3 regions of the Serratia sp. 2723 genome follow, and region 1 is predicted to be linked to each of the others. Evidence: predicted binding sites of a transcription regulator. Region 1 holds the regulator's gene; each other region holds the start of a gene.

Region 1 (9,863 bases):
CAAGAGACTCTCAACAGCCTGATCGAATCCTTTGTATTACGCGAAGGGACCGACTACGGCGAGCACGAACGTTCGCTGGAACAGAAGGTCGACGACGTGCGCCGCCAGTTGAAAAGCGGCGAAGTGGTGCTGGTGTGGTCAGAGCTGCATGAAACCGTCAACATCATGCCTCGCGGGCAGATCCGCGCTGGGCAGGAGGAAATTTAGTCTTATTGCATGCTATGACTGAGGGAAAAAATCAGGTAACAATGCAGTATTGCAAACCAACGCGCACAATTTCGCCTTGGGCGAAAGGGCATCAGCCATACTAAAAATCTCATTCTGAGCCTGCGCATTTAATACGGAGTGACCCTCGACCATGTCTGCCAAACATCCCGTTATCGCGGTGACCGGTTCCAGCGGAGCCGGCACTACCACCACCAGCCTGGCATTCCGCAAAATTTTTCAGCAGCTAAACCTGCGCGCCGCCCAGTTGGAAGGCGACAGCTTCCACCGTTACACCCGGCCTGAAATGGATGCGGCAATCCGTAAAGCACGCGATATGGGCCGCCATATCAGCTACTTCGGTCCGGAAGCCAACGACTTTGGCCTGTTGGAGCAGAGCTTTATCCAATACGGCAAGAATGGCACCGGCCGCTCACGCAAATATCTGCATACCTACGACGAGGCAGTGCCTTACAATCAGGTACCGGGCACCTTCACGCCTTGGGAGCCACTGCCCGCCCCGACGGATGTCCTGTTCTACGAAGGGCTGCACGGCGGCGTAGTGGCCGATCAGATCGACGTAGCCAAACATGTCGATCTGCTGGTCGGCGTGGTGCCGATCGTCAACCTGGAGTGGATCCAGAAGCTGATCCGCGATACCGGCGAGCGTGGCCATTCCCGTGAAGCGGTGATGGACTCGGTGGTCCGTTCGATGGAGGATTACATCAGCTACATCACGCCACAGTTCTCGCGCACCCATATCAACTTCCAACGCGTCCCGACGGTGGATACCTCCAACCCGTTCGCCGCCAAGGCGATCCCCTCGCTGGATGAAAGCTTGGTGGTGATCCACTTCCGTGGGCTGGATCAGATCGATTTCCCTTACCTGCTGGCAATGCTGCAAGGATCGTTTATCTCGCATATCAATACGCTGGTAGTGCCGGGTGGCAAGATGGGGCTGGCAATGGAACTGATCATGGCACCGCTGGTGCAGCGGCTGATGGAAGGTAAGAAGATCGAGTAAATTATCGGGCGCGGCCAATCACCGCGCCCACCGTTGTTAACGCATCAACAGATGGCGGATAAAACCGACGTGCAGTTTCACCCCAATCTGCATCGCCGCCTCGTCCAGTTTAAAACGGGGATTATGCACGCCGTAGGTGGCACCGATCGCCTCGTTACCGCTGCCGATAAACAGGAAGCACCCCGGCACTTTCTCCTGATAGGAGGAGAAATCCTCGCTGCCAAACATCGCGGAGGTCAATTCCCGCAGCGCCTGTGGCCCCACGGCTTCGGCCACCACCTCGCGCGCAATGGCGCAGGCATCAGGGTGGTTATTGCCGATGGTATAGCCACGCGTCCAGTCAATCTTGTAGCTGGCACCGTGTGCCTGGCTGATCCCAGCGACGGTTTGCTCAACCAACAACGGCACCCGCTCACGTACTTCTTGATTATGAGTGCGTAGCGTTCCCGCCAACCGGGCGCTGTCTGGGATGACGTTATAGCTGTCACCCGCCTGGAAGGTCGCCACCGTCAACACCGGTGCATTTAACGGATCCAGCTTACGTGCCACGATCTGCTGCAAAGCGCTAACGATCTCCGCACCAATCGGCACCGGATCGATACACAGATGCGGCATTGAGCCATGCCCCCCCTTACCTTGCAGCACAATGTCGAAGTTATCGCTGGAGCCACTGAACACGCCCTGCTTCATCCCCACCTCACCGGTCGGGAAGTTGGGCATGACATGCAGGCCGAAGATCATCTTCACGCCATCCAGAACCCCTAAATCCACTAGCTGTTGGGCTCCGCCCGGCGGCACTTCTTCGGCATGCTGGAAGATAAAGCGCACTGAGCCTTGCAACTGCGCCTGCAACTGGCAAAGCACGCTGGCCGCTCCCAGCAACATCGCGCTGTGGGCATCATGGCCGCAGGCATGCATCACCCCTGGCCGGGTAGAGCAGAAAGGTTCGTCGCTTTCCTCCTGGATAGGCAAAGCGTCGATATCGGCGCGCAATGCATAGCACGGCCCCGGCGCTGCGCCCTGCAATTCGGCCACTACGCTATTTGGTGTAGGACGTGAGATCTTCAACGGGCCAAGGCTGGCCAACTGCCCGGCAATGTAATCTGCCGTCTGCGCTTCCTGGAATGACAACTCCGGATTGGCATGCAGGTGGCGGCGCCACTGCAATACCTGTTGTTCCACGCCGGCAATCAGCTGTTCAATGTTCATGTTCATACTCCTTAATTCAGTGCTGGTTGGCGTGCTTTGCCCGCCAATGGCAGGATCACCAGCCCGGAAACCACCATAGCCAGTGCCAAAAAGATAAACGTCGTCATGTAGTTGTGGCTGATGGTGATCAGATACCCGATGGCGATAGGGGCCACAAAGCCACCCAAGGTTCCTCCGGTGTTAATCAGCCCCATTGCTGCACCCATCACTTCCGTAGGCAAGCGCTTCATCGGCAGGGTAAACACGGTAACGAACGAGGCCATCAGGAAGATATAACCCAGGAACAAGAACAGGCTGGCCGTCAGAGCTGATTCGCTGGTAAACACCAGCCAGATGCACAAGGCGCTGAGCAGAGAACTGAAGAAGATCACCCACGGCTCACGCCCTTGCAGGTAGCGCCCGACCAGCCAGCCGGTACCGAGTGAGGAGATCCAGATCCCCAGACCACCGGCGGCTACCACCATGCTGGAAACGTCAATTGGCATTCCCCGCTGCTGTACCAGGAATTTCGGCAGCCAGGCCATCAGGCCGTACGATGGGATGTTGATACAGAAGATCGCCACAAACAGCAGCAACACGATTGGGTTTTTCAGCAGGGCCTTATAGTTGGCTGCGGCTGCCCCAGCTTTGGCGGGTGCCGCCTGTGGCGGATTGGGAACCAGCCACAAGATGCAGGCGGCAATCACGAATGCCAGCAGACCTAGCGCAGAGAACGACCCACGCCAGCCGATGTGATCCAGGCAATAGACTGCGACCAGCGGCCCGACGGTCATCGCCAACCCGGCGGAGGACAGCAGAATGGACTGCGCGAAGGTGCGCTGTTCCAGTGGGAAATTCGCCACTACCGCCTTGGCGCAGGAACACGGATAGCCGGAGTGGCCAATACCGGACAGGAAGCGGAACGTCACCAGCAGGCCCAGGCCGAACCCCAGAATGCCGAAGCACAGGGCAAATCCCCCCAGCAGCAGTAACGAACTGCACAGCACTTTCTTAAAACCAAAGCGGTCATTGAGCCATCCCGCTGGTATCTGGAACAGGGAATACGCCAGGAAAAACATCCCGGTAATGTAGCCCAGTTGTTCCGGCTGTAGATTGAACTCGCGTTCGATAGGTAACAACGCAAAACCCATCACGGTTTTATCGATGTACACCACGACATAGCCCACAAACAGCAAAAAAATCATTAGCGAACGATTTTTCAACACTGATATTCCTTTAAGTTATCACCCAGGCTGCCTACCAGCTTGGCAGGCGTAATTTAATAATGTGATCCAAGTCACTTTATATTTTTAATAACAGTCACTTACAATAACACGCTGAAATTATCGCCTTTTACCGAGCGGCATAAGATACAATTTTGTAAGGGGTGATGCTTTTTATTGATAGGGTAGGGAATGCGCTATTTACCGAAGTTACAGCAGTTGAAAGTCTTCCAGCAGGTGATCCGCAGCGGCAGTATTCGCGGGGCCGCGCGCGCGCTGGAGCAGTCTCAACCGGCGGTGAGTCGTACCATCCGTGAACTGGAACAGACCCTGGAAACCCAGTTGATCATTCGCAGCAGCCAGGGAATGACGCTGACCGAAACCGGCCGCGCCTTCGCCCTGCGGATGCAGTTGATCCTGGAGGAATTGCAGCGCGCTGCCGATGAGATCCAGCAGTTGAATCAACATTCGCAAGGTAACGTCGCCATCGGCTGCTCTTCGCTACTGGCACTCACGGTATTACCCGAACTGGTCGAAGCCTTCAAACAGCCGTTTCCGCAAACCAATCTGCTGATCCGTGAGGCGCAGCTTTCTACCCTGCTACCAGCACTGCGCGAAGGCCGCCTGGATTTTGCCGTAGGTACCGTCAGCCCGGAGTTGCCGCTGGAGGATCTGGTACGAGAACCGCTGTTCAACGCTTCTTTTGGCATTATTGCGCGCCAGGGGCACCCGCTGGCTCAGGCAAACTGCCTGGATGAACTACGTGACGCCAAATGGTTATTGCCGGAAACCGATATGGGCTATTACCAGCAGCTGCGCGCGGTGTTGGGCACTTTCTATCAGCAATTGAGCCGATCGCCCATTCGCTCGGATTCAGTGACCTGCGGCTTGAATATGGTGTTGGAGGCGGATTATTTGACTATCGTGGCGCGGGCGATGAGCGCACCGTTCCATTTGCAGCATCGGCTGGTAACATTGCCTATCGACACGCTACCACAGGCTCAATATTGCGTACTGTATTCACAAAAATCGCCGCTAACCGTGACGGCACGGCGATTTCTTGATTTATTGCGAGCCCACTGCCTGCGCTACCCTTGGTAGGAGGATCACGCCACTTCGCGGATTTCGAAGCTGTGGCTGATGCTGGCGGCTTTACCCAACATCAAGGAGACGGAGCAGTATTTCTCGGCGGAAAGATCCACCGCGCGCTCTACAGTCTTATCGGTCAGCCCTTTGCCGGTGACAATAAAATGCAGGTTGATATGGGTAAACAGACGTGGCGCTTCTTCACGGCGCTCAGAGGTCAGTTTTACCTCACAGTCACGCACATCGTTACGCCCTTTTTGCAGGATCGACACCACATCAATGGCGCTACAGCCGCCGACGGACATCAACACCATTTCCATCGGGCTTGGCGCTTTATCGCCCGCGTTGCCATCCATCAAAACCTGGTGGCCGGACGCAGACTCACCCAGGAATGTCAGCCCTTCTACCCACTTAACTCTTGCCTGCATGTTACACACTCCGGTTAATTTCTTAAAAACAGGGTACGCTTTCGCATACATTCTGGCAACGTAACCTGATGCTAATCATGCTGAAGCGAGACAACACAAGACACCCGCCTCACTCTGTGCTACAAACAGAGCCGCAATAACTCTTTCCAGGTCACCGATTTCAGGGATACGTCCAAGGAAAGGCCCCTATATTGGTATGTTAACAGAATGTAGCTTGCAGCACTCCCCGCAAGTTAATATGCTAGAGCACAAGCGTATTTCTATAACACGCCTCAAAACCTGTTGATAGCCACAATTAAAACACCAGGCTATAAGCACGTTTTACAGGGAACTCTGACCCCTGTGATACAAGGCAGCGATAACAACAGAGGATAACAGCGAATGGTTCTCGGCAAACCGCAAACAGACCCGACTCTCGAATGGTTCCTGTCTCATTGCCATATCCACAAATATCCATCAAAGAGTACGCTGATTCACCAAGGTGAAAAGGCCGAAACGCTTTACTACATCGTCAAAGGCTCCGTCGCGGTGCTGATTAAAGATGAAGAAGGCAAAGAGATGATCCTGTCCTACCTTAACCAGGGGGATTTCATCGGCGAGCTTGGATTATTTGAAGAAGGCCAGGAGCGTAGCGCCTGGGTACGGGCCAAAACCGCCTGTGAAGTGGCTGAAATTTCCTACAAGAAATTCCGCCAGTTGATCCAGGTAAACCCGGATATCCTGATGCGCCTGTCCGCACAGATGGCTAACCGCCTGCAAGTCACCTCAGAGAAAGTGGGTAACCTCGCCTTCCTTGACGTTACTGGTCGCATTGCACAGACCTTGCTGAACCTGGCAAAACAACCTGATGCCATGACTCACCCAGACGGCATGCAGATCAAGATCACCCGCCAGGAAATTGGCCAAATCGTCGGTTGCTCACGTGAAACCGTCGGTCGTATTTTGAAAATGCTCGAAGATCAAAACCTGATCTCCGCACACGGCAAAACCATTGTCGTGTACGGTACGCGTTAATCCCCAGGGAAACGGTGCAGCAATGCGCCGTTTCTTTGCCTGCTGAATAGCCAACCATGTGGCGCCGTCTGATCTACCACCCGGAAGTCAACTACGCACTGCGGCAAACGCTGGTGTTGTGCCTGCCGGTGGCGTTTGGTTTGCTGATTGGCAACCTGCAACTCGGCATGCTGTTCTCGTTGGTGCCCGCCTGCTGCAACATTGCCGGGCTGGATACGCCACACAAACGCTTTTTCAAACGCCTGATCGTAGGTGGCTCTCTATTCGCACTCAGCAGCTTTCTGCTGCAACAAGCCCTGCTGTGGGACCTGCCGTTACCCTTGCTGATGTTGGCAATGGCGCTGTTACTCGGCGTCAGCGGTGAGATCAGCCCACTACATGCACGCCTGCTGCCAGCCGCACTGGTTGCCGCCATCTTTTCCCTCAGCATGGTAGGCACCGTACCAATCTGGTATGCCCCTTTGCTGTATATCGTTGGCACCGCCTGGTACGGGCTGTTTACCTGGGCCTGGTTCAAGCTGTGGAAAGAGCAGCCGATGCGCGAATCCTTAAGCCAGCTGTATATGCAGTTGGCGGACTATTTTGAAGCCAAATACTCATTACTGACGCAGCACACCGTTCCTGAAACGGCCCTGCCGCCGCTGTTGCAACGCCAACAGCAAGTGATGGATCTGATCAGTCTGCTATACCAACAGCTTAACTTCCTGCCCCATGCCGATAACCTGGAGCAGAAGCGCCTGCAACGCACGTTTCAGGTGGCGCTCGATTTGCAAGAGCACATCACCGTCAGCCTGCATCTGCCGGAAGAAGTGCAAAAGCTGGTGGAGCAAAGCCAGGCCGAAGCGATTATCCGCCGCAACGCCCAGGTGATCGCCACGCGCCTGCGGGTGGTGGCCGACGATATTCTCTATCATCGACACTCTGCGCGTTTCAGTATGAAGAATGAGCTGGCGGCGCTGGAAAAAGTGGCCTCACAACACGCAGATAATCCGGTTGGCCAGTTCTGCTATTACCACTTCAGCCGCATCGCACGCCTGCTGCGCACCCAGCACCCGCTTTACCGCCGCAATCTGATGGCCAATCAGTCACGGCTGCCGTTCTGGCCCGCGGTGGTGAGCTATCTGTCATTCAAATCCAACGCCCTGCGCAACGCCACCAGGCTGGGGGTCATTCTGGCGGCAGGCAGCAGCCTGGGCATGTTGTTCAACCTGCCAAAACCCTATTGGATCTTGCTGACCATCATGCTGGTCAGCCAAAACGGCTATAACGCTACGCGGGTGAGGATCCAGCACCGTGCCCTCGGCACGTTGGCCGGGTTGGTGATTGCCGCCGGGCTGTTGCAACTGCAGATGCCGGAGAACGTGACGCTGAGCATCATGTTGGCGATCACCCTGGCAGCCTATCTGATCCTGCGGAAAAACTACGGGCTGGCGGTGATGGGCTTCACCGTGACCGCCGTCTACACCTTGCAGCTCCTGGCGCTGAATGGCACCCATTTCCTGGTCCCCCGCCTGATCGATACCCTTATCGGCTGCGTATTGGTGTTTGGCGGCACGATCTGGCTATGGCCGCAGTGGCAGAGTGGCCTGCTACGTAAAAACGCCCATCAGGCGCTGGAGCACGATCAGACGGCATTACGCTTATTGCTTGAAGAACAGGAGCCGGACCCCAGCGAACTGGCCTACACGCGTATGCAGGTCAATCAGGCGCATAACGCCCTGTTTACCTCGCTCAATCAGGCAATGCAGGAACCGGGGTTTGAATCGAATTATCTGGCAGATATGCGGCTGTGGATCACCCATAACCAGTTTATCGTTGAACACCTGAATGCGATGACCATTCTGGCGCGCGAGCACTATATGCTGACGCCAAAACTGGCTCAGGAGTATCTGCAAACCTCTGAGATAGCTTTGCAGAGCTGCCAGCAGCGCTTGGAATATGACGGCCCGAGTACCAGTAACAGCATCATGCAGCCACCGGACCTGCACCCGGACATGCCGGTAACCGAGATGGAACGCCACCTGCGGCGGATCCTTTCTCACCTGACCGTGATGCATACCATTTCGTCACTGGCGTGGCGCCAGCGCCCACATCATGGGATCTGGCTGAAGCGCAAACTGCGGGAAAGCTGAGGTTGCCGGGGCCGATGCTGAAGTTCGGCCCCGACGAATGACTTAAGCCTTAATCACATCCTGCACGGCCTGCTCAAACAGCGCCATACCTTCATCGATATCCTTCAGCTCAACCACCAGAGAAGGCGCAAAACGGATCACGTTTGGCCCGGCGTTGAGGATCATCAAGCCACGTGCGGCGGCGGCGGTGAGGAAATCACGCGCTTTGCCGTGATAGTTTGCCTTCAGCTCTGCACCAATCAACAGCCCCATGCCACGAATATCGCTGAACACATCGTATTTCTTACCGATCTCCTGCAAAGCCTGAACAAACAGCCCACGACGCTGTTCAATACCGCTTAGCACCTCCGGTGTGTTGATAACGTCCAACGCAGCCTCTGCCACAGCGCAGGCCAGTGGGTTGCCGCCGTAGGTGGTACCATGAGTGCCAACCTGCATCACCGAGGCGATCTCTTCGGTGGTCAGCATCGCACTCACCGGGAAACCGCCGCCCAGCGCTTTGGCTGTCGTGAGGATGTCAGGTGTAATGCCGTAATGCATATAGGTAAACAGCTTGCCGCTGCGGCCCATACCGCTTTGCACTTCATCAAATACCAGCAACGCCTGATGTTGGTCGCAAAGTTCACGCACGCCCTTGAGGAAGACGGGATCGGCAGCGGTAATGCCCCCTTCACCCTGAATAGGCTCCATCACTACCGCACAGGTGTGATCGTCCATCACCGCTTTCACCGCGGCCAGATCGTTGAAAGGCACATGGACGATATCGGCCGGTTTCGGCCCAAAGCCGTCGGAATATTTTGGCTGCCCACCCACGGAAACGGTGAACAGCGTACGGCCATGGAAAGCATTATTAAACGCGATGATCTTGGTTTTATACGGGCTATGGCGGGTAATCGCGTAATGACGCGCAAGCTTGAAGGCCGCTTCGTTAGCCTCCGCTCCCGAGTTGGCGAAGAATACCCGGTCGGCGAAGGTGGCTGCGATCAGTTTACTGGCCAAACGCAACGCTGGCTCATTGGTGAATACGTTGCTGGTATGCCATAAGGTTTCACCCTGTTGCTTTAAAGCCTCAACCAGGGCCGGATGGCAGTGCCCCAGCGCAGTCACCGCAATGCCACCAGAGAAGTCGATATACTCTTTCCCCTGCTGATCCCATACGCGGCTCCCCTTGCCCTTCACCGGCACAAACTGGGCGGGTGCATAAACAGGCAGGATAACCTGATCAAAGGTGCTACGGGTGACTGCGGTTCTTTCGGTCATTATTGGCTCCAGACGGCTAACTATCAAGTGAAAATATAATCACAAAATATGCATAAAAAACCAACCAAGGGCAAGCTTAAAAAACCACTAACGGCTAACTTCCAAGGAAATTATCCAGCAGTTGGTGCCCCTGTTCGCTGAGAATGCTCTCCGGGTGGAACTGCACGCCTTCCAGCGCCAGCGTCCGATGGCGGATACCCATGATCTCATCCCGCTCGCCGTCACGTTCGCTCCAGGCCGTTACCTCAAAACACTCCGGCAATGTGGCAGCGTCCAGGATCAGCGAATGGTAGCGGGTGACGGT
Region 2 (9,863 bases), on a different contig from region 1:
AGCGTTTTCCCCTGCCATTCACCGCTTTTCGCCAACTGAGCGAAGGATTTTGCCCCACCGCCCAGCGTGACGTCGGCGCGGGTTTTAATCAGTTGCTCGGTGATGGAGCCGTGCCCGCCGTTTTCCAACGCGTTGCCTGCGCACTGCTCACTGGTTTCTTCCGGGCCATAGCACTTGCGAGAGGTTACGTGCGAAACCAGCGCGGCCGGTGTGGCATCTTGCAGTTCTGCCGTAGAGACATTGCCAGTGGCTTTTCCTGCGGCCTTGGCCAGTTCCAAAATCGTCGGTTGATCTTTGCCGTTCACATCCACGCCCAACGCGCCGTTGTAGGTCTTGACGCCGGTAGCCCAAGCGGTGGCCGAGGCGGCAGAGTCGGTGACATAGTCCGGTTTATGGCTTTTCTTATCCAGCGAGTAGTGAGTGTATTGGCCGGTCAGCGGCAGGGCATCGATCCCCTTGAAGTAACCGCCTGCGCCTTCGGCATAGTTGCGTGCGCCGGTGATTTCCGAATCGCCCATGCCGTCGCCGATCAGCAGGATCACGTTTTTGGCGGTTTTATTCGACAGCGACGCTTGCAGTGCGGCGGTTTGATCGCCTGCCAAGCGGCGCGCACCGCCGGGTTCGGTAATATCGCCATGAGCCGCGCGATTGTTGAGTTGATTGTTGTCAGCCAGGGCGGTGGAACATAACAGCGCGGATAATATGGCACCGGCGATCAGGGAAACGGACTGCTGCATGGGTAGGGCTCCTTGTCGTAATACAAAAATACGGTCGGCATTATTTTGTTACACGGGAGAGTAGAGCAGGAAAGTGACAATTTTATGACGAGAGAAGTGGGGAAAGGGATAGCCTTTGCTGGCTACCCCAATAGGTTTATCAGGCTTGGCGGGCAGGAATATTGACGCCGCGCTGTACGGCTGGCCGAGCCAATCCGCGCTCCAGCCATTGGCCAACGACGGGGAAATTATCGAATTCCACTACTTCACGGGCCTGATAAAATCCGATCAGGTTGCGGACCCAGCCGAGCAGGGAGATATCGGCAATGGTGTATTCCGAGCCCATGATCCAATCACGTCCTTGTAGCCGCTCTTCCAGTACGCCAAGCAGCCGTTTGGACTCTTTCTGGTAGCGTTCAAATGGCCGTTTGTCTTCATATTCGCGCCCGGCGAATTTGTGGAAGAAGCCTAGCTGGCCGAACATCGGCCCGACGGACGCCATCTGGAAAAACACCCACTGGATGGTTTCATAACGTTGGGCGGGGTCCCTGGGTAACAACTTACCGCATTTCTCTGCCAGGTACAGCAGGATTGCCCCGGACTCGAACAGCGCTAACGGCTTACCGCCTGGGCCTGCGGGATCGAGGATCGCCGGTATTTTGCCGTTAGGATTGAGCGACAGGAACTCCGGCGTCCAGGTTTCATTTTTGCCGATGTCGATCAGGTGTGCCTCGTAGGGCAGGCCGATCTCTTCGAGCATGATGGAGACTTTCACCCCGTTAGGGGTCGGCAGCGAGTAGAGTTGTAACCGTTCTGGATGCTTGGCGGGCCAACGTTTGGCGATCGGGAATTGGTTAATATCGGACATGATAACTCCTCGGATATGACGGGATCGTCAACAGGTAAACCCATTGAGTATGGCAGCTAAGCTAGCGCGCCAGGCATTCAAAGCGCCAGGCCAAAATGTGCGCTCAGCGCTTTTCTACCGGCGCTGGTCAGTTGCAGCTCACGGCTGTCCAGCTGGCGCTTAACCCATCCGCGCTTTTCAAATGCGACCAATATGGCAGCGCCCAGTGCGCCACCGAGATGAGCCTTGCGTTCGCTCCAGTCCAGACAATCGCAGGCAAAGCGCCGCCGGGTCGGGGCTGGGGAGCAATCGATACCCAACTGTGTCAAGGCAGCCTGCCCAGCCTCACTGAGCTGATAGTCGTTATCCCCGAGTAGCCAGGCCCGTGCCAGCAACTGATGATGTAATTGGACCGCGATCTCGCCTGCCATGTGGTCATAGCAGGTGCGTGCATAACGTAATGAGGCCGGAGTGCTACTTTTGACCGTCGGGCGTTCTACACCGGCCAACGCCATCAGGCTTTCCAGCAGGTCGGCCACCGGTTTGCCCGCCAGACGGTAAAAGCGATTGCGGCCCTGTTTGACACAGCCGATCAGATTCTGCTCCTGCAAACGTGCCAGATGACTGCTGGCGGTGGAGGCCGCGACGTCCACCGCTGCACTCAGTTCCGTTGCGGTATAGGCACGCCCATCCATCAGCAGGCACAGCATGCGTGCTCGGGTGCGATCGGCGATAGCGGCCGTCAATGCGGCCAGGCGGTCTTCAAGCGTATTGTCATTCATACTTCGATAATAACCGAAGTATTGCTGCTCGTCTAACCCGACAATGGCTACTCTCTATTACCATCAGAAGGAAATTGCCATGACGGCCTGCCCCTTTTCAGTTGCATCGCGGCAAGCGGTGCGTGAAGCCTTAATCCATCCTCACCTCGGCGTTCGCCCCAGGAATGAGCCGGTGCCCACAGCTTTAATTGGGACGCCCGCTCAATCGATTTTCGCCTCTCTGGTACGTATGAATGATGGTGCCGGGCAGCGTGAATTAAAGGAGGCGATCGAGGTGGCTCTGGCCGCGTTCACAGACGATGAGATCTGCCAGACTACGGCTTGCGTGGCTCAACGGTTAGCGGCCAATTTGACAGCGGCAGAGCAACTCACCCGGTTTAACTACGCTTTGCCGATTTGCGTGCTGGCTGACTTATTGGGCGTGGCCCATCAGGATCGATCTGCCTTGGTGGATGAGGTGTTGGACTTTGTGCGCTGTATTGCTCCTGGCGGTAGCGCAGAGCAGATGGCTGCCGGGGCCATTGCCGCCGGAAAATTGCAAACTCGTATGCAGCAGGCCGATGGGCCGCTGTTCTGTCAATTGTGCCAATACATTGGCGATCGTGCTCTGGCGATAGCCAATGCCATCGGGCTACTGTTCCAAGCCTGTGAGGGGACCGCCGGATTAATCGGCCAGACTCTGTTGTTGACAAGTCAGTGCCATCAACCGGCAGAGGCGTTGATCCAGGCGGTGTTGCAGCAAACTCCGCCGATCCATACTACCCGGAGGTTTGCGCGACAGGCTACGTTGCTTGACGGTCAAACGCTGGCGGTGGGGCAGAGCGTATTGGTGCAGTTGAAAACGCCGCAGGAGAGTTTTGCCTTTGGTCACGGTGCTCATCGTTGCCCAGGAGAACGTTGGGCACGGTTGATCGCCTTGGTGGGGATCGGCCATTTATCCAAACTCAACCTTAAGCCCGAGCTGTTAAGCCATTTTCGCTGGCGTGTTTCGCAAAATGCGCGTGTACCTGAATTTTATACTGCCGAGGAGAACGATGATGATCGCGGTGATTTTTGAACTACGGGCTGCCGCTGGGCAGAGGGAAACCTATCTAGAGTTGGCGGCGGAGCTGAAACCGTTGCTGGCAGAAATTGACGGCTTTATCTCTATCGAACGTTTTCAGAGCCTGAGCGAGCCGGACAAGTTGTTATCGCTGTCGTTCTGGCGTGATGAGGCGGCGGTACAGCAGTGGCGCAACCTGGAGCAACACCGTCAGGCCCAGGCGCGTGGCAGGCATGAGGTGTTGGAATATTACCGGCTGCGGGTGGCAGAGGTGGTGCGGGATTATGGGTTAGAACCGCGTGAGCAGGCCCCGGCGGATAGCCGCCATTTTCATGGTTGAATGATCCAGCGCCGAGGTTTCGGCGCTGGATTATATTAACTTAATAATTTGATAACTTAATGATTAAAATGGCTTGGTCGGCAGGTATTTACCATCCAGCGTGATCACCGCGCGTTCCCCGCCATCGGGATCCTGGACCTTTTTGATATCCAGCTTGAAGTTGATCGCGCTGATCACTCCGTCACCAAATTGTTCATGCACCAGCGCCCGCAGGGTAGAACCGTAGATCTGTACCATTTCATAGAAACGATAAATGGTCGGGTCGGTCGGTACGCCGCCGGGGATACTGCCGCGTACCGGGATGGTTTGCAGCAGGCGCACCGCGTCTTCATCCAGATCCAGTTTAGCTGCCACCACACGGGCGGCCTGTTCCGGTAACGGATGCTGGCCAAGCAGGGCAGCGGTAACAAACGCCAGGCTTAAGCCAGTACCTTGATTAATCGCCTCAAAGGTCAGGCCCTGGCGGACTTTGGCATCCATGATGATGTCGGTCAGGTTTTGGCGTGCTGAAACGCTATGTAGTGATTGTGTCATGTTGACTCCTATGGTCGTAAAAGGGTTAGAAACGTTGGATTGCAGGGCTGGCGGTGACGCTCGGGTTGCTTGCCAGCGGGACGAAACGGCGGGTATTGCCATCTAATGCATCGATACAGCCGGTGGCGATATCGTAGATCCAGCCATGCAGCCGCAGATTGCCTCGATCGAGCGCCAGCGCGACCGAAGGGTGAGTTTTCAGGTTGGTGAGTTGCGCAATGACGTTTTCACGCACCATCGAGTTAATGCGGTCGTGCTCGCTGGCGTGTTCATTGGCCTGATTGACCGCCTTGGCGGCATCGGCATAGCGCAGCCAGTTGGCCACGGTTGGCATGTGATCCAGGCATTGGCAGGTGGCGATGGCGGTCATGGCGCCGCAATCGGAGTGGCCACAAATCACGATATCCTCTACGCCCAGCGCGGCAACCGCATATTCCACCGAGGCTGAAACGCCACCTGGCTCAGGCCCGAAAGAGGGCACGATATTGCCTGCGTTGCGGATGACGAACAGGTCGCCCGGTTCGCGTTGAGTGATCAGCTCCGGCACCAATCGGCTATCGGAACATGAGATAAATAGGGTGCGTGGGTTCTGGCTGGTAGCCAGACGTTTGAACAGCTCTGTGCGCTCTACAAAAGCCTCGCGCTGGAACTTCAGAAAACCGTCAATAACCTCTTGCATGGTGACTCCATCAATGTGTTGCTTGCTTTCAATGGAGGCAAGAATGGACTTTTCTAGCTATAGGTTCCAAGACTCATTTATAATTACCGCAATAGGTATAACCAATAGTTGGAGCATTATGTTACTGCGGCACATTCGTTACTTTCTGGCGGTGGCGGAGCAGGGGAACTTCACCCGGGCGGCGGAGGTGCTGCATGTATCACAGCCCACCTTGTCACAGCAGATCAAACAGTTGGAAGAGACGTTGCAGGTAGAGCTATTCGACCGTTCCGGGCGCAGGGTGCAACTCACCGATGCGGGTCAGGCATGGATGCGCTATGCCCGGCTGGCATTACAGGATCTGGATGCTGGCAAGCGGGCCATTCAGGATGTCGCGACCTTGGAGCGCGGTAACCTGCGTTTGGCGATGACGCCGACTTTTACCTCCTACCTGATCGGCCCGCTGGTGGACGGTTTCTTCCGGCGCTATCCTGGTATTACGCTGAATATCCGGGAGATGACACAGGACAAGATGGAGGCGTTATTGTGCGATGACCAATTGGATCTGGGGATTGCCTTCGAGCCGGTTCACTCTGCGGATATAGCCGCTACCCGGCTGTTCACGGAGCGGCTGCAACTGATGGTGGGGAAGGGGCATCCGCTTGCCAAGCGCCGCACTGCCTTGAGCGTAGCGGAGGTGCGTCAGGTGCCGCTGGTGCTACTCAACGGCGACTTCGCCACGCGTCATTACGTGGATGAATATTGCCAGCAACACGCTATCCATCCACTGGTAGCCATGGAGGCCAACGCGATTAGCGCCATCGTCGAGATTGTGCGCCACGGTCAGCTCGCGACCATTCTGCCGCAGGCCATCGCACGGAGTAACCCGTTGTTGCTGCCTATCAAGCTGTCGGTTCCCATGCCCGAGCGCCACGCCGTGGTGCTGCAACGCAAAGAGGGATATCGCAGCGCCGCTTCACGGGCGTTGATTGCGATGTTGCAAGTTCAGGTCAAGGAAATGGGCTAAAAAAGTGACTGGTTTGGTTATCCGTTAATTCGTTCTGCAGAAGATATTTAGCTGGCGAATATCTCCGTTCCCCGTGCGCCGAGCAAATCTTCACCAAAACTTCCCACGATCTCTGGGTTGCGTTATGGCATAATGCGCGCCAAATCACATTCCCAATCAAATTAAGAGCGAGCGCTGTGTTAAGCACTAACAACATCACTATGCAGTTCGGCAGTAAGCCGTTGTTTGAAAACATCTCTGTCAAATTTGGCGGCGGTAACCGCTATGGTCTGATCGGAGCCAACGGCTGCGGTAAATCGACGTTCATGAAAATTCTCGGTGGCGATCTGGCGCCGAGCGGCGGTAACGTGTTCCTGGATCCGAATGAGCGCCTGGGTAAACTGCGCCAGGATCAGTTCGCTTTTGAACAGTTCAGCGTGCTGGACACCGTGATCATGGGCCACACCGAACTGTGGGCGGTGAAGGAAGAGCGTGACCGTATCTACGCCATGGCGGAGATGAGCGAAGAAGACGGCTATAAAGTGGCCGATCTGGAAGTGGCCTATGGGGAGATGGACGGCTATACCGCAGAAGCACGTGCCGGTGAGTTGCTGCTCGGCGTAGGTATTCCGGTAGAACAGCATTATGGCCCGATGAGCGAGATCGCTCCCGGCTTCAAACTGCGTGTCCTGTTGGCTCAGGCCCTGTTCTCCGATCCGGAAATCCTGCTGCTCGACGAACCAACGAACAACCTGGACATCGATACCATTCGCTGGCTGGAGCAGGTGCTGAACGAACGTAACAGCACCATGATCATCATTTCGCACGACCGTCACTTCCTGAACATGGTTTGTACCCACATGGCGGATCTGGACTACGGCGAACTGCGTGTCTATCCGGGCAACTACGACGAATACATGACCGCGGCTACCCAGGCTCGTGAACGCCTGATGTCTGACAACGCCAAGAAGAAGGCGCAGATTAACGAATTGCAGTCCTTCGTTAGCCGCTTCAGCGCCAACGCCTCAAAATCCAAGCAGGCTACCTCTCGTGCCCGCCAGATTGACAAGATCCAGCTGGAAGAGGTGAAAGCCTCGAGCCGTCAGAACCCGTTCATCCGTTTTGAGCAGGACAAGAAGCTGTTCCGTAACGCGCTGGAAGTGGAAGCGTTGGCCAAAGGCTTCGACATTGGCCCACTGTTCAGCAAACTCAACCTGATGGTTGAAGTGGGCGAGAAGGTGGCGATCCTGGGTGCCAACGGTATCGGTAAATCTACCCTGCTGAAAACGCTAGTGGGTGACCTGCAGCCGGATAACGGCAGCGTGAAATGGTCGGAAAACGCCAAGATCGGTTACTACGCACAGGATCACGAATACGAGTTCGATGAAACCTTGAGCGTGTTCGACTGGATGAGCCAATGGAAGCAGGAAAAGGACGATGAGCAGGCGGTACGCAGCATTCTTGGCCGCCTGTTGTTCAGCCAGGACGATATCAAGAAGCGCGTAAAAGTGCTGTCCGGTGGTGAGAAGGGTCGTATGCTGTTCGGCAAGATCATGATGCAGCGCCCGAACATCCTGATCATGGATGAACCAACCAACCACATGGATATGGAGTCCATCGAGTCACTGAACATGGCGCTGGAAATGTACGAAGGGACTTTGATCTTCGTTTCCCACGACCGTGAGTTCGTTAGCTCGTTGGCCACTCGTATTCTGGAAATGACACCGAACAAGGTGATCGACTTTACCGGCAACTACGAAGACTATCTGCGTAGCCAGGGTATCAACTGATCCCTTCGAGTCGCCCCTCACCCCAACCCTCTCCCACAGGGAGAGGGAGCAGTCCAGAGTGCTTGGTTAGCCCGTGCTGCTTCGGAACGTGGTGAGTAAGAGAACGATAGGTATTACGCAGCAGAATTAACGAACTCAATCCGTTCCCTCTCCCATAAGGAAAGGGAGCAGTCCAGAGTGCTTGGTTAGCCCGTGCTGCTTCGGAACGTGATGAGTAAGAGAACGATAGGTATTACGCAGAAGAATTAACGAACTCGATCTGTCCCCTCTCCCTGTGGGAGAGGGCTAGGGTGAGGGGCAGCATCTTTACCACACACCTCACACCGCGGATCCTTCGGCAGCTTCATCTCGCGAAACTGCATGCTCATCGCATCAAACATCAACAACTTCCCCACCAAAGGCTGGCCATAGTTTGCCAACAGCTTGATGGCTTCCATCGCCTGTAACGTACCGATAGTGCCGACTAAAGGTGCCATCACGCCCGCTTCAACGCAGGTCAGCGCGTTTTCTCCAAACAGCCTGCTCAGGCAGCGATAACAGGGCTGTTCCGGCTGATAGGTAAAGACGCTGAGCTGGCCCTCCATGCGGATGGCGGCCCCTGATACCAGTGGTTTACGCTGTGCATGGCACAGGCGGTTGAGCAGATCGCGGGTCGCTACGTTATCGGTACAGTCCAGCACCACGTCGCAAGCGGCAATCTGCGCCGCCATTTGCTCGTCATCCAGCTGTGTGTCTAGGGTATCAATACGGATATGAGGATTGATGGCGCTCAGCTCAATGCGGGCGGATTCGACCTTCTCCATACCAATGCGATCATCCCGGTGCAGGATTTGGCGCTGTAGATTGGAGAGGGAAACCGTGTCGAAATCAACCAGCGTCAGATGGCCGACGCCAGCGGCAGCCAAATAAGGTGCCGCCGCACAGCCCAGCCCACCAAGCCCAACGATCAGCACGTGCGCCGCCTGCAGCTTTTCCTGACCGTCGAAGTCGAAACCCCGCAGTACGATCTGGCGGTTGTAGCGCAGCGCTTGTGCATCGGTTAATTCCGGCAGCATGTTCAGTTCCTCAGCAACGCATTGAAAGGTTCGATCTCCACCATCTCTCCTGCGGCCACCGAGCCACGTTCGCGTTCCAGCACGATAAAGCAGTTACCCTGGCTGAATGAGCTGAACACATGGGAACCCTGATGGCCGGTGGTGCTCACTTCCAGCTCGCCTTGGGCATTGCTGGTGAAGATGCCGCGCTGGAAATCGAGGCGACCCGGCGACTTTTTCAGTGGTGTCAGGGCGCGAGCTTTCAGGCGGGGTGGCAGTTGCCATTCGGTGTGACCGGCCAGCTTGGCCAGCAGCGGTTGCACCAGTTGATAGAAAGTCAAAGCCGCAGAGACCGGGTTGCCTGGCAGGCCACAGAACCAGGCGTGCTGGAGCTTGCCAAAAGCAAAAGGTTTGCCCGGTTTGATGGCCAGCTTCCAGAAGCTGACTTTACCCAGTTCATCCAGCATCTGCTTGGTGTAATCGGCTTCACCGACGGAAACGCCGCCGCTGCTGATCACCACGTCCGCTTCGCTATCCGCCTGGATAAAGGCCGCACGTAATGCTTCCTGATTATCACGAATAATCCCCAGATCGATCACCGTGCAGCCGAGCTGTTCCAGCATCAGGCGTACGGCAAAGCGGTTGGTATCGTAGATCTGCCCGGCTTGCAGCGGCTGGCCGACTGGCTGTAGTTCGTCACCGGTAGAGAATACCGCCACCTTCAATTTACGCATCACCTGGACATCGGCCACGCCCAATGAGGCCAGCAGGGGCAGTTGCGCGGCCCCCAGCGTGATCCCGGCGGGCAGCACGCTCGCCCCACGCAGGATATCTTCACCCGCCAAGCGGATATTTTGCCCGGCGGTTACCTGGGTGCTGAAACGCACTCCCGCTTCACTCACTTCCGCCTGCTCCTGCATGATCACCGCATCCGTACCGGCTGGAATTGGCGCTCCGGTCATGATGCGTACGCAGGTGTTGGCAGGCCAGGTATCCGTAAACGGAGCACCGGCAAAGGCTTTACCCGCTACCGGTAACGGAGAGTTGCCGTTCAGGTCACTTAGACGTACCGCATAGCCGTCCATCGCCGAGTTGGCGAAGGGCGGGACATCGA
Region 3 (9,863 bases), on a different contig from region 1:
CAAATCACCGAACGTGGCATGAATAACATGTTCCGCATGTGTGGCCGCGACGATCAGCAAGGGGTCATCGCCACCAACTACATGCTGGATACCCTGAAGGCGAAAAAGATTGCCGTCATTCATGATAAGGACACCTACGGCCAGGGGCTGGCAGATGCCGCCAAGGCAGAGATGAACAAACGTGGCGTGAAGGAAGTGATGTACGAAGGGCTGTCGCGCGGTGAGAAAGACTTTAACGCCCTGGTGACCAAGATCGCCTCGGTTAATCCAGACGTGGTGTACTTCGGCGGCTGCCATCCAGAGGCGGGTCCGCTGGTGCGCCAGATGCGTGAGCAAGGGGTGAAAGCCAAATTCTTCTCCGGCGACTGTGTTGTTACCGAAGAACTGGTGACGGCGGCCGGTGGGCCGCAGTACACCACCGGCGTGCTGATGACCTTCGGTAACGATCCGCGTCAGATCCCTGAGGGGAAAGCGGTGATTGCCAAGTTCCGCGCCAGCGGATTTGAGCCAGAAGGGTACACGCTGTACTCCTACGCATCGATCCAGGCCATCGCCGCCGCGTTCAATGCCACTGGCGGTAAAGACAGTGCCAAAGCCAGCGAATGGCTGAAGTCTCACGATGTGGATACCGTGATGGGGAAAAAAGCCTGGGATAAAAAAGGTGACCTGAAGGTATCAGACTACGTGGTCTACCAATGGGATGACAAAGGCAAATATCACCAGCTCTGATGTAAAGATCAACGGATCCGTGCGTATGGCGGATCCGTTCCTTAACCTCCTTTGGGCCGCGTGGTGCTGAACTTGCGGCCCGTCCATCAGGTGAGATTGCTTATTATGGATGTATTCTTCCTGCAACAGCTGATTAACGGCCTGACCCTTGGCGCGGTGTACGGCCTGATCGCCATCGGCTACACCATGGTGTACGGCATTATTGGCATGATCAACTTCGCCCACGGCGAGGTGTATATGATTTCTGCCTATCTGTGTGCGATTGGCCTGGCACTGCTCTCTTTCTTTGGTCTGCACTCTTTCCCGCTGTTGATCCTGGGCACCCTGGTTTTCACCATCGTGGTCACTGGTGTTTATGGTTGGGTGATCGAACGTATTGCTTATAAACCGCTGCGCAACTCTACGCGTCTGGCTCCGCTGATTTCTGCCATCGGTATGTCGTTGATCCTGCAAAACTATGCGCAGATCAGCCAAGGGCCGCGTCAGCAGGGGATCCCCACGCTGCTGGACGGCGTTTTTCGGCTCAATTTTGATGGCGGAGTGATCCAGATCACCTACACCAAGGTATTTATTCTGGTGGCCGCGCTATTGGGCATGGCGGTGCTTACCTACGTGATCCAACGTACGCGTCTGGGGCGTATCTGCCGGGCTACGCAACAGGATCGCAAGATGGCATCGATACTCGGCATCAATACCGACCGGGTGATCTCGCTGGTGTTTGTGATCGGCGCGGCGATGGCCGGGCTGGCGGGGGTGCTGGTCACCATGAACTACGGCACCTTCGATTTTTACGTGGGCTTTATTATCGGCGTCAAAGCTTTCACCGCAGCGGTGCTGGGGGGTATTGGCTCATTGCCAGGCGCGATGCTCGGAGGTCTGTTGCTTGGAGTTGCAGAGGCACAGTTCGCCGGTATGGTGAACTCGGATTACAAGGATGTGTTTTCATTCGGTCTGCTGGTGGTGATCCTGATTTTCCGCCCTCAGGGCCTGCTGGGGCGGCCAATGGTCGCTAAGGTGTGAGGGAAACTATGTCTCAATCCACAGTTCATCAAGGGCTGAGTATTAAACGCAGCCTGTTGGATGCCGTTCTCGCGGGCCTGATCGCGCTGATTGTGTTTGGCCCGATCGTCGGCATCGTGCTGGACGGCTACAGTTTCAACTTTGAGCCACGCCGCCTGGTGGTGATCATTGCGGTAGTGATGGCGGGGCGCTTGTTGCTCAGCCTGTTTTTGCAAACGCCGTTGGGGAGCAGGGTGTCGGCGCGTTTTGAGGGTGGCAATGACGGTGTTTATGTTCGGCCAGTCGGAGCTGGAACGAGCCTGCGTTGGATCTTGCCTCTGCTGGCGGTGTTGGCACTGTTGTTCCCGTTTATGGCAACCAAATACCTGCTGACCGTGGCGATCCTCGGCCTGATTTATGTGTTGTTAGGGCTGGGATTGAACATTGTGGTGGGGCTGGCCGGGCTGCTCGATCTGGGTTACGTGGCGTTTTATGCCATTGGTGCCTACGGCCTGGCGCTGGGCTATCAGTATTTGGGCCTGGGCTTTTGGGCGATGCTGCCGTTAGGAGCGTTAATGGCGGCGTTAGCCGGTGCGTTGCTGGGGTTCCCGGTGCTGCGTATGCACGGTGACTATCTGGCGATTGTGACGCTGGGCTTTGGTGAGATTATCCGCCTGGTGCTGAATAACTGGGTGTCGTTGACCGGCGGGCCAAACGGCGTTTCGGTTCCTGCTCCCACGCTGTTCGGCCTGGAGTTTGGCCGTCGGGCCAAGGAAGGGGGAGTTCCAATCCACGAGTTTCTCGGTATTACCTATAACCCCAACCTGAAGTTTATCTTCATCTACGCGGTATTGTGCCTGGTGGTGTTGCTGGTGCTGTTCGTCAAACATCGGCTGACGCGGATGCCGATAGGGCGGGCGTGGGAAGCGCTGCGCGAAGATGAAATCGCCTGCCGTTCACTCGGGTTGAATCATGTGCTGGTCAAACTCTCGGCGTTTATGATGGGGGCTTCTACCGCGGGGATTGCCGGGGTGTTCTTCGCTACCTATCAAGGGTTCGTCAATCCTACCTCATTCACCTTTTTTGAATCGGCGCTGATCCTGGCGATCGTGGTGTTGGGGGGAATGGGATCGACTATCGGCGTCGTGCTGGCCGCTTTTGTGCTGACGGTGGCTCCGGAACTGCTGCGCAGCTTTGCCGAATATCGAGTATTGCTGTTTGGCGTGTTGATGGTGTTGATGATGATCTGGCGGCCACGTGGCCTGGTGCGTATCAGCCGTAGCAGCTTTACGCCACGCAAGGGGGTAGCACCATGAGCGATGCCATTTTGCGCGTTGAACATTTGATGATGCACTTCGGCGGCATCAAAGCGCTGAACGATGTGAATCTGGAAGTGGAACGTGGGTCGATCACTGCGTTGATCGGCCCGAACGGCGCAGGGAAAACCACGGTGTTCAACTGCCTGACGGGTTTTTACCGTGCCAGCGGCGGGGCGATCCTGCTCAATACCCACAAACGACCCATTGATGTGATCCGTATCCTCGGGCAGAAATTCCGCGCAGGAGATTGGATTAACCCCGTGCAGCTGGGGTCGCGCCTGTACTACAAAATGTTTGGTGGCACTCACTTGGTGAACCGTGCCGGGCTGGCTCGCACCTTCCAGAATATCCGCCTGTTCCGTGAGATGTCGGTGGTGGAGAACCTGCTGGTGGCGCAACACCGTTTGAGTAACCGCAACCTGATTGCTGGCGTGCTCAATACGCCTGCCTATCGCCGGGCAGAGAATGATGCGCTGGATCGCGCATTTTACTGGCTGGAGGTGGTCGAGTTGGTGGACTGCGCCAACCGGCTGGCGGGGGAGATGTCTTATGGTCAGCAGCGGCGGCTGGAGATTGCCCGCGCGATGTGTACCACCCCGGAAATGATCTGCCTGGACGAACCTGCCGCCGGGCTGAACCCGGTGGAAACCGCGACCCTGAGCAGGATCATCCGCTTTCTGCGCCAGCATCATGATATTACGGTGTTGCTGATCGAACATGATATGGGAATGGTGATGGAGATTTCCGACCGAGTGATTGTGCTGGATCACGGCAATGTGATCGCCGAGGGAACGCCGCACGAAATCCAACACAATGACAGCGTGATCGCCGCTTATCTGGGCGCAGACGAAGAGGAGCTGGCGGGATGAGCGAGATGATGCTGGAATTTCGCGAGGTGGATGTGCATTACGGTCCGATCCAGGCGTTGCAACAGGTTTCGTTGCAGGTCAGGCAAGGGGAAACCGTGGCGTTGATCGGGGCCAACGGGGCGGGGAAATCCACCTTGCTGATGTCAATCTTCGGCCAACCCCGCATCAGCGGTGGGCAGATCCTGTTTCAGGGCACGGATATCAGTCAGCGGTCAACGCATTTTGTGGCCAGCAGTGGGATCGCGCAGGCCCCGGAAGGGCGGCGGATTTTCCCCGACATGAGCGTAGAGGAAAATCTGCTGATGGGCACCATCACCCTCGGCAGCCGCTATGCCGCTGAAGATATGCAACGGATGTATGAACTGTTTCCGCGCCTGAAAGAGCGGCGTAACCAGCGGGCGATGACCATGTCCGGTGGCGAGCAGCAAATGCTGGCAATAGCCCGCGCGCTGATGAGTCGGCCAAAGCTGCTGTTGCTGGATGAGCCGAGTCTGGGGCTGGCACCGATCATCGTCAAACAGATCTTCAGCATCCTGCGGGAGCTGGCTAACGGCGGCATGACGATTTTCCTGGTGGAGCAAAACGCCAATCACGCGTTGAAGCTGTCCGACCGGGGCTATGTGATGGTCAATGGGCAAATCCGCCTGAGCGGCAGCGGCGCGGAGCTTCTGAGCAATCAGGAGGTGAGAAAGGCTTATTTGGGCGGCGTATAAAAACAAGCGTCTCGGAAAGGAGAGAGGGTTGTTCCGGCACAGCGGTCAGGCTCAGGAGTTAATTGGTGGCACGTTAAGCGCCCTCTCCCTTTGGGAGAGTTGGGGTGAGGGGCGACTATGGTTGAAAAAACAGCGCTATAAAAATGTGATGTAGATCGCGTTTTAGTTGCAGGTTGGTTAAAATGGCGCTACTGCCAGCCCCTGTTCCGGAACACCTTACAATGGATGAAATCAGCACTTCCCGCTCGACCGCCTGGATGCGCGTGGTCGTCTTGGCCATTTCGGCATTTATCTTTAATACCACCGAATTTATCCCGGTCGGGTTATTGAGCGATATTGCCCAAAGTTTTGAGATGCAAACCGAGCAGGTGGGGCTGATCATCACCATTTATGCCTGGATCGTTGCCACGATGTCGCTGGTCTGTATGTTGCTGACCAGCAAGATTGAGCGGCGTAAGCTGCTGATCGGGGTATTTATCCTGTTTATTGCCAGCCATGTGCTTACTGCGGTGGCCTGGAACTTTACCACCTTGGTGATCTCGCGTGCCGGTGTGGCGCTGGCGCACTCGGTGTTCTGGTCGATCACTGCGTCATTGGCCATTCGTGTCGCACCCGCAGGCAAGAAGGCACAGGCGCTTAGCATGCTGGCGGGGGGAACCGCGCTGGCGATGGTGCTGGGCTTACCGTTAGGGCGAGTGGTAGGGCAACTGCTGGGCTGGCGGATGACGTTTATTGGCATCGCCGTGTGCGCCACCCTGGCGTTGGTGATGCTGTGGCGCTTGCTGCCGGTGCTGAAAAGCGAGCATTCCGGTTCACTGGCCAGCGTTCCCCTGCTGTTCAAACGCCCGGAGCTGGTCAGCCTGTATATGTTGACCATCATCGTGGTGACGGCGCACTTTACTGCTTACAGCTACATCGAGCCCTTTATCCAGACCGTGGCCGGATTATCCGCCAATTTTACCACCTTGATGCTGCTGCTGTTTGGCGCTGCGGGTATTGTCGGCAGCCTGCTGTTCAGCCGCTACAGCGAACGTTTCCCGTCGGGTTTCTTCATGGGGGCAATTGGTATGCTGGCCCTCAGCCTGTTATTGCTGTTGCCCGCCTCCGGTAATGAAACGACTCTGACGTTGCTATGTGTGGTTTGGGGCATGGCCATCATGGCGATTGGTCTTTCAATGCAGGCGAAAGTGCTAAGTTTGGCACCGGATGCGACCGATGTCTCGATGGCGATCTTCTCCGGGTTGTATAACTTTGGTATCGGCGGTGGGGCGTTGCTGGGCAACCAGGTCAGCCTGCATCTGGGAATGCCAAACATTGGCTTCGTCGGTGCGCCGCTGGCCCTGATCGCCCTCGGCTGGTGTGTATTGAGTTTCTACCGCAGCGAACGCTTCCAGCACCATCGGGCCTGATAGCTCGGGCAAACACCTTGTAGGGGCGTAGTATGCTGCGCCCTTTTGTAATCAATGGGTTACATTTTTAAGCCAAGTTAATTTGTCCAATCCACGCCTTTCCTGCCCAAGTGCAAAACTCGCCGTACTTCCCTGAGCTACTTTGAGGCCGCAGGGGGCAAACTGCGTCTGGATATAGAGCTGCCGGATGGTTCTCACTATGGGTTTGTTATTTAATCAACTGGCCCGATGATTCAGCCCTAAATCAATTGTGCATCGGTTTGAGCGCTGTAGCTTGCCAGGCTACGGGTATATATTGTTTGCCTATCATCGGTAACAGCAGCGTCTGAACTTTGCGCCATCTTATTAGGAGTTTGATTATGTCCAGCACTCATCTGTCAGGTACTTTTACGCTCGGCACGCATACCGTCAAGCGGCTAGGCTATGGTGCCATGCAGCTCGCCGGGCCGGGGGTTTTCGGTCCGCCGAAGGATCCTGAAGCGGCCATCGCGGTACTGCGTGAAGTGATTGCCAGCGGGGTCAACCATATCGATACCAGCGATTTTTATGGTCCGCATTACACCAATCAAATCATTCGCCAGGCGCTGCACCCTTATGCCGACGATCTGGTCATTGTCACCAAGATCGGCGCTCGCCGCGATGAGCAAGGCGCATGGTTGCCTGCGTTTTCTCCGGCGGAGCTGATCCAGGCCGTGCATGACAATCTGCGTAATCTGGGGTTGGACGTGCTCGATGTGGTCAATCTGCGCTGCATGTTTGATGCGCACCACCCGGCAGAAGGGTCGCTTGAAGAGCCGCTCTCCGTATTAGCCGAGCTACAACAGCAGGGGCTGGTACGCCATATCGGCCTGAGCAATGTCACCTCGGCTCAGGTTGCGCAAGGGCAGAAGATTTGTGAAATTGTCTGCGTACAGAATAATTACAACCTGGCACACCGAGCTGACGACGCGCTGATCGACGAACTGGCTGGCAAGGGGATTGCCTACGTGCCGTTCTTCCCGCTGGGTGGATTCACGCCGTTGCAGTCTACGACGTTGTCAGAAGTTGCGCAGCAGGTGGGGGCCTCGCCTATGCAGGTGGCTCTTGCCTGGTTGCTGCAGCGTTCAGCAAACATTCTGCTAATCCCAGGGACATCTTCCCTGATCCATCTGAAAGAGAATCTCGCCGTAGACCAACTCCAACTGCCGAGTGATGCTATCGCGAAGCTGGATGCGATGTAAGGCAACCCGGCAAAAGCCACCTCTGCGGGAACTTTGGGTTCCCGCTTGAAATACACCTTCCCCAGTATTAACAGCCCTCTGCGCATCAATACCATTAATCTATTAATAAAATCCATTATTGCCATAACAATCAAAATTGATGTCTTAAAATGTGTCCATTTCATAAGATGATGGTTAATATATTAACAAATAATCACCAAGACTCACGTCCACAGCCGCTGAGGCGTTATTGATGATAAAGGAGCCGCTATGCCATCTGCCTTTGCTAACCGACCGCCACGCTGGCTGATCCCGCTATTGGGATCGCTGGTGGCTTTTGGCCCGCTGTCGATTGATATGTATCTTCCTGCGTTACCCGCAATGGGGCAGCAACTACATGCCACACAGGGGCAGATGCAGCACTCATTGGGAGCATTTTTCGCCGGTTTTTGCATCGGCATGCTGCTATATGGACCGCTTAGCGATCGGCTAGGCAGGCGAAAGCTGCTGTTGAGCGGCATGCTGCTGTTCGTGATTGCCAGCGTGCTATGTACGCAAGTCACTCAGGTTGAGCAACTGGTGGTGCTGCGTGCGTTACAGGCGTTTGGCAGCGGGGCCGCCGTGGTGATGGCGCGCGCCATCGTCAGGGATGTTTATGCCTCGGATGAGCTGCCCAGAGTCTTATCGCTAATGACGCTGGTTACCATGATTGCGCCGCTGTTGGCACCGCTGTTGGGCGGAGCTTTGCTGACGGTCTTCAACTGGCAAGCCATCTTCATGCTGTTGGCGGTGGTGGGCTGTATCAGCGGGTTATTGGTGTTCTGGGTACTGCCGGAGACGTTAAAGACTTCGCCAGGGCAGCCCGGCAGCATCCTGAAGGCGTTTCACAACTATTGCCTGTTGGTCCGGGACAGAGAAGCGATGGGCATTATTGCTACCCTGGCGTTTTCCTTCGCGGGCATGTTTGCCTTTATCAGCGGTTCTCCCTTTGTCTACATCAGCTATTTTCAGGTGCCCGCCCAGTATTACGGGTTGCTGTTTGGCTGCAACGTCATTGGCATGATTGCCGTGCTGCTGCTGAACGTGCGGATGCTGAAGGTCTACAGCCTGCCGCGTTTATTGATGATACAAAGCAGTGCCCAGGTGCTGTTCGGCCTGTTGCTGCTGGTGTTCCATCAGCAGAGCCTGTCCATCCTGGTGATTCTGGTGGTGCTGTTTATGTCACTGGTGAATGCTATTGGCACCAATAGCCTGTCGTTACTGCTGCAACAGCGTGGCCAACAGGCTGGAAGTGCCAGCGCCCTGGCGATCTCATTGCAGTTTGGCATGGGGGCATTGGCAAGCCTGGCGGTGTCCTGGTTACAGGATGATACGCCGTTTGCCATGACGCTGGTGATGGCCGTCTGCGCGGCGTTAGGTTGGGTAGGGCAGCGGATGTCTGTAGCGCGAATAGGTTCCCGGCTGCATGAGTAGGTAGGATGCGGTGGGGAGGTTTTCATGCGCATTGCCGTTGCCGACAATGCGCATGAGGTTTACCGAGCAAACTCACTGGCTATTGGCAATAATACCGCGCAACAGCTTCTTCAAAATGCCCACTTCGTCTGCCGTGAAGGCGGACAGGACCTGCTCTTGCTGTTTGGCAGCAATATCTCTCAGCACGCTGGCCTGGCGTTCTCCTGCCTCGGTCAAGTGATGGCCATTATCGGTGCTGGACACCAGACCTTTACGGTACAGCGCTTCCTGCGCCTCTTCGATTTCTCTGGTTGGCATCGCCATTTCTGCCAGCAGGCAAGCCTTATCAAGGCAGGCATCGCTGTCCAACACCAGCAGCATTCTGGCCTCGCTGGCCCGCAACCCGGTGGAGAGTTGCTTGGGCTGGTAGCTGCTTTGATAGCTGCGTAGCGCCTGGGTGAGCAAATAGAAGACGTTGTTATTCAAGCGTTCCTGCCTGGCGCTGCCCACTGCGTTCTGTGCAACGCGCTCTGCCACCTGCGGGTAAGGCAGCACCATGGAATAGGATCCCTGGTGATACACCAGTGGTGCGCGGCCCAGATCGTCAAACGCTACCACTTTACCAATCAGGATCCAGTGGTCACCGCCGTCAACCTGCTGATACTTCTCACACTGAAAGCGTGCGGCACAGTCGGTAAGCAAAGGCACGTCACCCGCGCCGACCTCCACCTCAATCCCGGCAAATTTATCCTCGCTGGGGCGGGCGAAACGATTGGAGATATCCATCTGATCGGCGGCCAGCACATTAATGGCGAAGTGGCTGGCTTGCTCAAAGATCGCGTAGCTGCCGGAGCGTTTATCAATGCTCCACAATACCAACGGCGGATCCAGTGATACCGAGTTAAAACTGTTGGCCGTGACTCCCACGCGGGTGCCATCTGCTGTTGCTGCTGTCACTACCGTCACCCCGGTAGCGAAGTTGCCCAGCGCACGCCTGAATGCGCGGGGATCCAGGGCTGGTTCTGTGTGATGTGTCATTCAATAGGAACTCCTGCTCGTTATACCATCGTCGGATCGGGTTCTAACCCCATCAACTCGCGGCCTAATATCTGTGCACAGACATCGTAATCGGTATAGGCGTGTGCCCCGGTCATATGAGCGTCGCGGAATAGGC

What was found. The regulator CRP, encoded in region 1, controls carbon source genes, mostly activating them, when cyclic AMP is high. The targets are predictions, from matches to a motif close to ATGTGANNNNNNTCACAT.
Region 2: the regulator CRP is predicted to act here: its motif matches at 6,079-6,096, upstream of ABIE29_RS11320 (ABC-F family ATPase).
Region 3: the regulator CRP is predicted to act here: its motif matches at 4,773-4,790, upstream of ABIE29_RS13400 (sugar transporter).

What each region holds. Positions count from the first base shown of each region.
Region 1 covers NZ_JBNDIN010000010.1:130,725-140,587, reverse strand. The annotation lists gene ABIE29_RS16065 (YheU family protein) at 1-207, shown strand, start outside; gene ABIE29_RS16060 (phosphoribulokinase) at 359-1,228, shown strand; gene ABIE29_RS16055 (amidohydrolase) at 1,265-2,443, opposite strand; gene ABIE29_RS16050 (MFS transporter) at 2,449-3,642, opposite strand; gene ABIE29_RS16045 (LysR substrate-binding domain-containing protein) at 3,832-4,740, shown strand; gene ABIE29_RS16040 (OsmC family protein) at 4,746-5,153, opposite strand; gene crp (cAMP-activated global transcriptional regulator CRP) at 5,535-6,167, shown strand; gene ABIE29_RS16030 (YccS/YhfK family putative transporter) at 6,224-8,299, shown strand; gene argD (bifunctional acetylornithine/succinyldiaminopimelate transaminase) at 8,342-9,559, opposite strand; gene ABIE29_RS16020 (aminodeoxychorismate synthase component II) at 9,654-9,863, opposite strand, start outside.
Region 2 covers NZ_JBNDIN010000006.1:142,408-152,270, reverse strand. The annotation lists gene phoA (alkaline phosphatase) at 1-737, opposite strand, end outside; gene ABIE29_RS11355 (glutathione S-transferase N-terminal domain-containing protein) at 877-1,584, opposite strand; gene ABIE29_RS11350 (ArsR/SmtB family transcription factor) at 1,662-2,345, opposite strand; gene ABIE29_RS11345 (cytochrome P450) at 2,518-3,402, shown strand; gene ABIE29_RS11340 (antibiotic biosynthesis monooxygenase family protein) at 3,383-3,727, shown strand; gene cynS (cyanase) at 3,791-4,261, opposite strand; gene ABIE29_RS11330 (carbonic anhydrase) at 4,287-4,940, opposite strand; gene cynR (transcriptional regulator CynR) at 5,059-5,946, shown strand; gene ABIE29_RS11320 (ABC-F family ATPase) at 6,123-7,715, shown strand; gene moeB (molybdopterin-synthase adenylyltransferase MoeB) at 7,961-8,770, opposite strand; gene moeA (molybdopterin molybdotransferase MoeA) at 8,773-9,863, opposite strand, start outside.
Region 3 covers NZ_JBNDIN010000007.1:234,999-244,861, reverse strand. The annotation lists gene ABIE29_RS13425 (branched-chain amino acid ABC transporter substrate-binding protein) at 1-729, shown strand, start outside; gene ABIE29_RS13420 (ABC transporter permease subunit) at 835-1,749, shown strand; gene livM (high-affinity branched-chain amino acid ABC transporter permease LivM) at 1,758-3,044, shown strand; gene ABIE29_RS13410 (ABC transporter ATP-binding protein) at 3,041-3,916, shown strand; gene ABIE29_RS13405 (ABC transporter ATP-binding protein) at 3,913-4,629, shown strand; gene ABIE29_RS13400 (sugar transporter) at 4,851-6,038, shown strand; partial or broken gene ABIE29_RS13395 (transcriptional regulator) at 6,177-6,254, shown strand; gene ABIE29_RS13390 (aldo/keto reductase family oxidoreductase) at 6,398-7,258, shown strand; gene ABIE29_RS13385 (Bcr/CflA family multidrug efflux MFS transporter) at 7,508-8,710, shown strand; gene ABIE29_RS13380 (p-hydroxyphenylacetate 3-hydroxylase reductase component) at 8,783-9,727, opposite strand; gene ABIE29_RS13375 (p-hydroxyphenylacetate 3-hydroxylase oxygenase component) at 9,748-9,863, opposite strand, start outside.